Regions from separate parts of the Zhaonella formicivorans genome, predicted to be linked through region 1. Evidence: riboswitches for the same ligand, from Rfam matches in the RefSeq annotation. Region 1 holds a riboswitch; each other region holds the start of a gene.

Evidence for each region. A riboswitch is a leader RNA that binds a small molecule or an ion and turns the genes downstream of it on or off. The one in region 1 is predicted to bind cobalamin.
Region 2: linked by a shared signal. The riboswitch ahead of cobU (bifunctional adenosylcobinamide kinase/adenosylcobinamide-phosphate guanylyltransferase) and the one ahead of thiC (phosphomethylpyrimidine synthase ThiC) in region 1 are both predicted to bind cobalamin.
Region 3: linked by a shared signal. The riboswitch ahead of cobK (precorrin-6A reductase) and the one ahead of thiC (phosphomethylpyrimidine synthase ThiC) in region 1 are both predicted to bind cobalamin.

The regions. Positions count from the first base shown of each region.
Region 1 covers NZ_CP085524.1:1,711,907-1,715,178, forward strand. The annotation lists gene bzaB (B12 lower ligand biosynthesis ThiC-like protein BzaB) at 1-205, opposite strand, end outside; gene thiC (phosphomethylpyrimidine synthase ThiC) at 230-1,528, opposite strand; cobalamin riboswitch at 1,600-1,804, opposite strand; cobalamin riboswitch at 1,950-2,153, opposite strand; gene EYS13_RS08480 (hypothetical protein) at 2,519-3,272, opposite strand, start outside.
Region 2 covers NZ_CP085524.1:1,009,048-1,012,319, reverse strand. The annotation lists gene EYS13_RS04985 (LL-diaminopimelate aminotransferase) at 1-640, shown strand, start outside; gene EYS13_RS04980 (translation initiation factor 2) at 719-967, shown strand; cobalamin riboswitch at 1,079-1,247, shown strand; gene cobU (bifunctional adenosylcobinamide kinase/adenosylcobinamide-phosphate guanylyltransferase) at 1,461-2,036, shown strand; gene cbiD (cobalt-precorrin-5B (C(1))-methyltransferase CbiD) at 2,039-3,154, shown strand; gene cbiE (precorrin-6y C5,15-methyltransferase (decarboxylating) subunit CbiE) at 3,157-3,272, shown strand, end outside.
Region 3 covers NZ_CP085524.1:1,939,868-1,943,139, reverse strand. The annotation lists gene EYS13_RS09580 (hypothetical protein) at 130-342, opposite strand; cobalamin riboswitch at 552-831, shown strand; gene cobK (precorrin-6A reductase) at 1,223-1,993, shown strand; gene EYS13_RS09570 (energy-coupling factor ABC transporter permease) at 2,000-2,752, shown strand; gene EYS13_RS09565 (energy-coupling factor ABC transporter substrate-binding protein) at 2,749-3,039, shown strand; gene cbiQ (cobalt ECF transporter T component CbiQ) at 3,042-3,272, shown strand, end outside.

The DNA.
Region 1 (3,272 bases):
TGCCAATTAAAGCATTGACTTTAATGTCCAAACCTTTTCCGATACCGCAAAGCTTAGAACGATTCCGGTTTTTGTTCTTTGGAATAACAATGGTCCCTTCGGCAACTCCCTGCCTGATCAATTCCACATCCACATTCTCCTGGGCAGCTACTATTTCCATCTCCTCAGTGATTTTCCCGGCACGGGCAGCTAAAACTTGAGTCATGATTATCCCCTTCCTTTTAACAAGTTAACAAGCGTGTTTTTTATTACCCAGGTACTTGGAAACTATTTCCATAGCACAGTATGGCCCACACATTGAACATTTGGATGAAAAATCACCGCTTCTCTCTTTCCACACTCTCCTAGTTGTAGCAGGATCAATAGCCAGGGCAATCTGTTTTTCCCAGTCAAGATTTTTCCTGGCCACTGACATTTCCAGGTCCCATTTTACCGCTTGCGGCAATCCTTTCGCCAGGTCTCCACAATGGGCCGCAATCCGAGCGGCAATTACACCTTGCCGTACCTGTTCTAAATCCGGTAGGCCAATGTGTTCGGCAGGTGTCACGTAACAGATAAACTCCGCTCCTGCCCATGAACTTATTGCACCTCCGATGGCAGCGCTAATATGGTCGTAACCGGCAGCAGTATCGGTGACTAAGGGGCCGAATACAAAATACGGAGCTCCTTTACATAGGCTCTTTTGCAGTGTTATTGTGGCCTTGAGCTGATCAAGGGGAACATGGCCAGGACCTTTCACCATTACCTGAACACCTGCTGCTCTCGCCCGCTGTACCAGTTCTCCCAAAATCACCAGCTCGTGTACTTGGGCGCCGTCTAAAGAATCGGCAAGGCAACCCGGTCGCATGCCATCTGCGAAACTAAGGGTTACATCATATTTGGCGGCAATCTCAAGAACTCGATCAAAATTTTCATAGAGGGGATTTTCCTTTTGGTTATGTACCATCCACCCGATCAGGTGCGATCCACCGTAACTAACCAGCGGGTCGACTCTGCCTTCTCTCTTGGCCCGTTCTATGACATCCATGGTAGTGCCGCAGTGCAGCGCCAAAAAGTCAACCCCGTCAGCGGCCTGCCGTTCAATAACTTCAAAAAGTTCTTCCTCTTGCATCTTTAGAGATGAACCGTATTTTTCGCTTGCCTCTGCCAGCGCTTGATACAAGGGAAGTGTTCCCAACGGTTTAGAGGTAACAGCCAGTGCCTCTCTACGCATGGCATCAATAGGGCCGCTGACACTTAAGTCCATGATGGCATCAGTGCCTGCCTCGACGGCGGCCCTTATTTTGGTTACTTCCTCGCTAATTCTGGCATTTTTGCCGTATAAGCCCACGCTTGCGCTGACCTTGGTCCGTAAGCCCTCACCAATGGCTACCGGTACAACATTATGATGGTTAGAATTGCAGAGTAGAACGATTTTCCCCTCAGCAACCCCCTGTCTGATAAATTCCGGTCTGACTCCCTCCTGCTCTGCTGCCTTTTCCATTTCCGGGGTTACAACACCCTCTAAGGCACTTCTTAACAATGACATTGTTTTCTCCCTCCTGTTTTATTTATAAAAAAAGTCCTCAACCAAAAGGTTGAGGACTTTACCATCATCCACAAACATATTGCTAACAGGCAGGTCTCCTGGCTCACGGGTCACTGTTTCTCTCTGCCTTCCCGGGAACTGCCCAGTGGCTAACTTTGAGGAAACTCCCCGACTACAGTGGCGGGACCGCGCCGTTTCCAGAATCACTTCTTTAGATCCTGTTTCGGTCTTCCCTATTATCCCTAGTTATAGGGCACCTGTTAACGGCTTAGATATGATTTTTAAAATAACCTAAGTAAGAACATTGGCATAACCGTCATGTTTAAAGTCAGAGCATAGGTAAACTAAAAAGTCCTTAGCCATAATAAGTTATGGCCAAGGACTTTACCATCATCCTCAGGCTACGATCTCTTCCTGCGAGAGAACGCGCAGTAAACAGGCAGGTTTCCTGACTTCCGCATCATAGCTTTCCTTGCTCCTTCCCATCCCCCTTATTCAGCTGCTGAAATGAGGAACAGTGGTTCTTGCAAGGTACTCCACGGTTACAGTGGCGGGACCGTTCGGGACTTGCACCCGATTCCCTATTATCCTTCAATAAGAAGGCACCTATTTACATCTTTGCTTTATTTTTCTACTTCAAATGATAACTCTAACAAAAAGAAAAATCAAGGGAAAATTTTCAATGAGTCAGGGGACGGTTCTCTGACTCATTTTACTCTCTGAACAATATTTCTATCTATTCCTAGTAGCTCTGCAATTTGCCTGATTGAAAGGTTTGATCGTGCCTTTAGTTCCAGTATAAGCTTATTTCTTAGTCCAACATTTGCCCTTATTTTGAGCGATTGAATTGTTTGACCAACGCTGCTTAAATAATTATCAACGAACACGGAAGCTTCTTTATCGCTGGAGATCATCTTAACGGTATTTTCCTTCTCGTCATACTCTATAAAAATATCATCATTTCAAACTAGCCTGCGGGCTATGCTTTCTTCACTTCGCCACACTATGGCACGTGTGACAATCTTCCCCTTTCTGCTCGTCTGGCTTTTGCTGGCAGGCGCTGCCTTGAACCAGGGGTATGGGTACTTTGCGGCCGTCGATTTTGCTGTATAACACTGCCCTACCGTTTTCCAGGCGGACGTTCAGCATGGGCTCTCCCCTGAGAGTCAAGGCCACGATATCCCCGACTTTTAGTTCAGGAAAGTCTTTGTGGAAATAACCGGAGGCCCAAATAGCAGGGTCATCCCCTGAGGTTATGCGGGACCATTTGGGAGGCTCCTGGGTTGTGCCGTGGCAGTTGTAACAGCGGATAACCTGGGCCTTACTTTTGCTGCCGTACAGATGGCCGTCGCCCATAACCTCATTGCGAGTATGGCAGTCGATACAGTCCAGTTCGACCTCACATTTGGCATAACGCTCCTGGGCAATATAATACACCTGGTACCTGTCCGCAACAGGGCTGGTTACAGCGCTGGGCGGCACATCATCCCTGGGGTAAAACTCCATTTTGGCAATGGAATGCACACCCTGGTTGTGGCAGGCGTTGCACTGGTAGTAGGCTATGGCAGTAGTCAGCTGATGCTTGGGAGCATGCCCCGGTTCTGCTTTGTCAATAGTCGGATCTCCGCCCTGATAAGTACTGCCGGGTTGATATTGGACATGGCAGGCTGCACAACCGCCCAAATATTTTTGTTCTTCCGGTGGCCTATTTACTCTGCTCGCCGAGGAATCTCCTTGGGTGGTA
Region 2 (3,272 bases), 700 kb from region 1:
TGAATTTTTCTCGGAAGTGGTTGATTTCGCAAAAGAATATGATCTGATCGTCTGTCATGATAATGCTTATTCAGAACTTGCTTTTGACGGCTTCCGACCTATTAGTTTTTTGCAGGTTCCGGGTGCAAAAGAGGTAGGGGTGGAGTTTCATTCCTTTTCCAAGACTTATAACATGGCTGGATGCAGAATAGGTTTTGTAGTCGGCAATCGTGAAGTTATTGCCGCTTTAACTGCAGTTAAAGCGAATTTAGATTACGGCATTTACAAAGCTGTGCAGTTAGCTGCAGTGGCTGCTTTAACCGGGCCCCAGGATTATGTGCGGGAAAACGCCGCTGTCTACGCCAGAAGAAGGGATGTACTGGTGAATGGTTTAAGAGACCTGGGGTGGGATATGCCGAGACCAAAAGCAACTATGTTTGTCTGGGCACCCTTGCCCAAAGGATACACCGATTCCTACGCTTTTGCTGTAGAACTTTTACATAAAACCGGCGTAGTTGTGGTGCCCGGTATAGGATTTGGTCAACTTGGTGAGGGATATGTACGCATTGCCCTGGTAGAGGAGGAAGAAAGATTACGGGAAGCAGTAGCAAGGATTAAGGCAAGTTTTGATTTCAAGGTTACGGAAAATAAACCGGCCTAGGTAAATTGAGTTGTCAATAAAACCATTGCCCGTGCATATAATTTTATGGGAATTTTTCTATGGACGGGTGTGGTACTGTTGGATAGTCTTAAAGAACAAGAACTTTTGAAACGGATTAGTCAGCTGGAAGAAAAAGTAGCGCAACTGAGGGTAAGCCGCCGCGTTCTGATCCAACTTGTTGAAAGAATAGAGCGGGAAAAGGCTGAACTGCTTCAGCGAGCGGAAAGGGAAAAACGCATTTTAAAACTGCAAAACGCCAGGTATGCGCGCTTAATCTTCGAACGGAACAGACAGCTAGCCCTGCTGCAAAATAAACAAAGCCAATAACCAAGGCAGCTCCTGATACGTTTGTTTTATAACTTGTCAAAAAAATGGGTATGAGCTATAATTGATACTGATCAGTTAATTCTCAGTCCAGCTGACAAAATTTTAAAAATTTTAATATAAAACCTCATGGGTGAAGTTACAGGAGAAGGGAATCAGGTGAAAAGCCTGAGCGGTCGCGCCACTGTAACGGGGAGAAGCCTCCATAGCCACTGGTTAAACCGGGAAGGCGGAGGAAGGAATGAACCGTAGCCAGGAAACCTGCCTATAACTTTGCGCAATGTCCTTCGCGTTAAGGGACAGGCGTTAAGCAGCTTATTAAGACCTCAGCCAACCTAGCGTAGGCGAGGTCTTTTTGTCTAATCTGAAAATATACTGTATCGTTTTTTGCCAATCGCTCCAGAGTCATTTTCATCCTATTGTTGGTGCCGCGCTAGCGGGCATTGGTGCTTACTCTGAAAACATAAGTTCATTGGAGGGTAAGAGGGGTGAGCTTTTGCCAGGAAAAATTTTTCTAGTTACCGGTGGGACCAGAAGCGGTAAAAGCGCTTTTGCCGAGAGACTGGCCGCGCAAATTTCCGCTGTTGTTTCTTATATCGCTACAGCTGTGATTACTGATGAAGAAATGCAAGCTCGGGTTGACTTGCATCAGCGGCGCAGGCCTGCTGGTTGGGAAACTTTGGAAGAACCGTACTGTGTATCGGACTTGATAGGGAAAATTGGGGCACCGGAGAAAGTTTTTCTTTTGGACTGTTTATCTGTCTATGTGAGCAATTTGCTTTGGAGGAATAACGCTGATAATGATGAAGAAAACAGGGCAGCGGTGCTCGCTGAAGTCCGGGCGATCTTACAAGCAGCTAAAAACACGGGTTCAACACTGATCATTGTCTCCAGCGAAGTAGGCTTGGGCCTGGTACCAGACAACCGCTTAGGCAGGTTTTACCGTGACCTTTTAGGTGAAGCGAATCAGGAAGTAGCAGAGACTGCTGAGGAAGTTTATTTCGTGGCGTCCGGGATTCCTCTGGCGCTGAAGCGTTTGCACAAATTTATGCAATCTACTGAAAGGGATTGAAAATGGACATGTATCGCTACTATGAAGGGAGAATGTGGAAGAGGGGTTACACCACCGGCAGCTGTGCTGCAGCCGCAGCCAAGGGGGCTGTATTAGCTTTGGTCAAAAATCAGCAAGTGAAGGAGGTCGAAATTGTAACACCTCTCAATACCACGCTCACAATTCCTGTGCATGCTCTAGAAATCAATCAGAAAAGCGCAACCTGCAGCGTAATCAAGGATGGCGGCGATGATCCCGATATAACTCACGGGTTGGAAATCAAAGTTAAAGCCGTAATGAAGGGATCTACAATAGAGATTAGAGGTGGTAAGGGAGTTGGAACTGTTATGAAACCGGGTTTAGCAGTGTCTCCCGGTCAGCCGGCTATAAATCCGGTACCTCGAAAAATGATTCAGGAAGCAGTGCAGCCATTGCTGGAGGCAGGTCAGGGGGTCGAACTGGAAATAATTGTGCCTGGGGGAGAAGAAGCAGCAAGAAAAACCCTTAACCCTAAATTAGGTATTGTAGGGGGAATTTCCATTCTAGGTACTACAGGAATTGTGGAACCTATGTCGGAGGAAGCCTTTAAGTCTTCCCTAGTTCCCCAGATCAGCTTGGCTTTGGCCATGGGATATAAAACACTAGTGCTGACTCCCGGCAGGATGGGGCAAAGGCGGGCCATGGAAAGGTGGAGGTTGCCGGAAGAAGCAGTTGTGCAAATGAGCAATTTTGTCGGTTTTATGCTGCAGGAATGCTGTCAACGACAAGTTGCAAATTTAATCCTGTACGGTCATATTGGCAAATTAATAAAAATAGCCGGTGGAATCTTTCACACTCATAGCAAAGTAGCCGATGCCAGGTTAGAGATTCTTACCGCCCATGCAGCTCTACAAGGCGCTTCTATGGAGGTGATCGACGCCATTATGGGGGCCAATACTATCGAAGAGGCAGTAGGAACCGTAAAAGAAGCCGGAATGGATTTTCTTTTTGAAAAGTTAGCCCAGAGAGTCAGCGCCAAAGCAAGCGAATTCGTACAAGGGAAAATTAAAATTGGCACTATCCTTACCTCTTTAAGTGGGGAAACTCTGGGACAGGATGAAAGTGCTTCGCTATTATTGGAGGAATTGAGGTGTAATTGAGTTTGCTACACGTAGTTGGTATTGGACCAGGGAGCAGGGATTATTTAATTCCGAAAGCAGTGGACACTGTAAACAACGCCCAGGTTTTGGTAGGCGGCAAAAGAGCCTTAGCCCTTTT
Region 3 (3,272 bases), 230 kb from region 1:
TGGACAAGCTCCTACGCCGTTACCGGCAGCATAGCTGCCGACGGCTGTGGAAACCAGTCCCGCTCCATAATACATGCTGGCTGATAATAGTTTGTCGACAGCCTGAGCTGGGGAGGATTCCCCAGCTTACTATTTTGTTGTTTTATTGGCTTTCAGGTTTTTCAAAAGAGAGGTAGCTCCTCTTTCCCGGTCCATCTCTATTTTGGAGTTCAACCCGATTTCCGCCACCTCTTGCTTCAAAGCATCCAATTGTCTCGTGTTTCCTACCTTGCCTTTGGCTTTTCCTTGCAGTAATTCACCGCTTTTTTTGTGCGGCTTAGATTTACCCGAATTGTTTCTCATGTAGCCTCTGGGCCAAATTAACCAGAGTACACCTCCTTATATTTTAATTCCCTGTTAGTTTAGGTTAGGAGGTCGAAACTTATTCAGTACCGGCGTACTGTTTTACGAAGACTGTACTTTTGACGGCATTAGCTGCTGGCGACTGGTGACTGAATAAAGTTTTATAAGGTATTGCTAAAACCTTATGTCTTTGGTATAATTAGGGAAAACAGAATAGCTTTGGAGCAAGTGCTTTGCTGAAAATGCAAAGCCGAGAGGGAAGCCAGTGGGAATCTGGCGCGGTCCCGCCACTGTGAAAGGTAGCCTTGCTATATTGAGCCACTGTTCGGCAATTAACCTTGTATTAACTTAAGGGTTATGAAAGTAAATTGCTTCGTATGGCAGTATGCAGTTTAACCAAAATGTCAGTATTGGGTTAAGTGCCGAATGGGAAGGCATAGTAAGGCAATGACCTTGAGCCAGGAAACCTGCTTGTTCTGAGCTCGCAGTTGAACCCACGGTAGATGGGGAGTGAGTCTTAACATTTTTTTTCGGTTTGTAAGCCCTCTGCCTGTCGGTTGGAGGGCTTTTTGCTGTTATAACTTATACTTTTGAATAGGTTCTTTGTCCCGAGGGATAAAGAGTAAATGGAAGCTATTCATATTTTCCGTATGTACAGCAAGGGGAGGGAATGCCAAAATTCTACTTGGGATTCCTGGTGATCCTTGAATAGCGGTCCGGCCTGTTCTAATCGCATCTTCACCTGACCGGGGAGGTGGTTAGATAAGGCTGCCCTTTTTGAAGCTTATCCTCCCTAGTTTGTAAAACTAGGGTATTTTTTTGAACACCATACAACAGCGCTTTTACTCTATACAACATGGACGAGGGGGAAAGGGTAGCGGTGATTTTAGTTTTGGCCGGTACGAAGGAAGGCAGGGAAATCGTCAACCTCTTAAGCCGGGAAGGGCTGCAGGTGATGGTGGCTGCTCTTACCGACTACGGCAAGGAACTGGCAACTGAAACTGCAGGGGAGATATTTCCCGGTGAATTATCATACGATAATTTGAGCCGGGTACATGAAAAGCAATGCATAGACCTGGTAGTTGATGCTTCTAACCCTTTTGCTACCTCAGCCTCACAGCTGATTGGCAGTTTTTGTCGGGATAAAATGCTCCCCTATGTCCGTTATGTCAGGGAAAGAGTAAACATTCCACGGCATCCTTTAATTCATCCTGTCAACTCCTGGGAAGAAGGGGTGGAAAAGGCTTTTAAGCTGGGCAGTACGGTGTTTCTCACTACCGGCAGCAATAACCTGGAAGTTTTCCTTGGACACCCGGCCGCCAAGGGGAAAAGAATAGTGGTGAGGGTTTTGCCGGATCATAACGTCGTGAAAAAATGCCAGGAATTGGGTTTAAGGCCAAAAGATATCATCGCCATGCAAGGCCCCTTTTCCAAAGAAATGAACAGGCTGATGTTCAAGACTTTTAACGCCTCCGTAGTGGTTATTAAAGAAAGCGGTCGGGCTGGAGGGACGGAAACAAAGATGTCCGCAGCCTTAAGTTTAAAAATCCCCGTTGTGGTGATTAAACGGCCTGCTTTAAGCTGGGGCAACGAAGTTCAAAACTATGAGGCTTTGCTGGCGGCAGTGGCCCAATTTAAAAAGATGAGGTGACTCAAAATGAAAGCAACCAAAAGGTCAATGTATATTCTGTATTTTATGGCGACATTTTTGACGGTTCCGCAGGCAGCTTACGCTATGCATATTATGGAAGGATTTTTGCCGGCTCCTTGGGCTGTTTTTTGGACGCTGTTAAGTTTGCCATTTGTTCTTTTGGGCTTAAAGTCCATCAAAAAAATAACAAAGCAGAATCCAAATCTAAAGTTGATGTTGGGAGTAGTGGGGGCTTTTGCATTTGTTCTTTCTGCCCTAAAAATGCCCTCCGTAACAGGAAGCTCTTCCCATCCGACGGGAGTGGGGTTAGGAGCCATTATTTTTGGACCTGCCGCTATGTCAGTTCTAGGAAGCATTGTGCTTCTTTTTCAGGCGCTCCTTTTGGCCCACGGCGGATTAACCACGTTAGGTGCCAATGTTTTTTCGATGGCAATTGTTGGTCCTATTGCTGCATATGGTATATATAAGCTTGGGGATAAATTAGGCGCGCCTGTGTGGTTATCTGTATTTTTGGCCTCCGCTATAGGAGACCTGTTAACCTATGTTACTACCTCGTTACAGTTAGCATTGGCCTTCCCGGCTTCTACAGGAGGGTTTATGGTTTCAATGGCCAAATTTATGGCTATTTTTGCCGTAACCCAGCTCCCCTTAGCTATCAGCGAAGGCTTGCTTACAGTACTTGTTTTTAACACGCTTAGCGCCTATAACAAAAATGAACTGCAGGAACTGGCGGTTCTAAAGAAGGAGGCAAAGGCATGAGTACTACAGCCAAAAACATGATGCTTATTTTATTGGTTATTATCTTAGCTGTTGTTCCTTTACTGTTGAAGAGCGGGGCTGAGTTTGGCGGTGCCGACGGCCAGGCAGAAGCGGTTATTAGTGAATTAAATCCTGAATACCAAGCATGGGCCTCGCCCATCTGGGAGCCGCCCAGCGGGGAAATCGAGAGCTTGCTCTTTGCGCTGCAGGCGGCTTTAGGCGCCGGCTTTATTGGCTATTACATAGGGGCTTCACGGGCTAAGGCTAAAAACAAGGGGAATATTTAACAATGCTGAGCATCGACCAGTATGCCTATTCCAGCGCACTTAAAGATGTTCATCCTGTGGAAAAATTCATCTTTGCCATAAGCTTATTGCTAATTTGCCTGCTGGCTGATTCACTGGTCATTTCTGTAATTGTGATTGCTTTAGCGGCCATAGCCACAGTGGGTATGGCCAGGATTCCCGGAAGTTATTATGCTAAAATGCTGCTCATGCCTTTGGCCTTTCTGCTGCCGGGA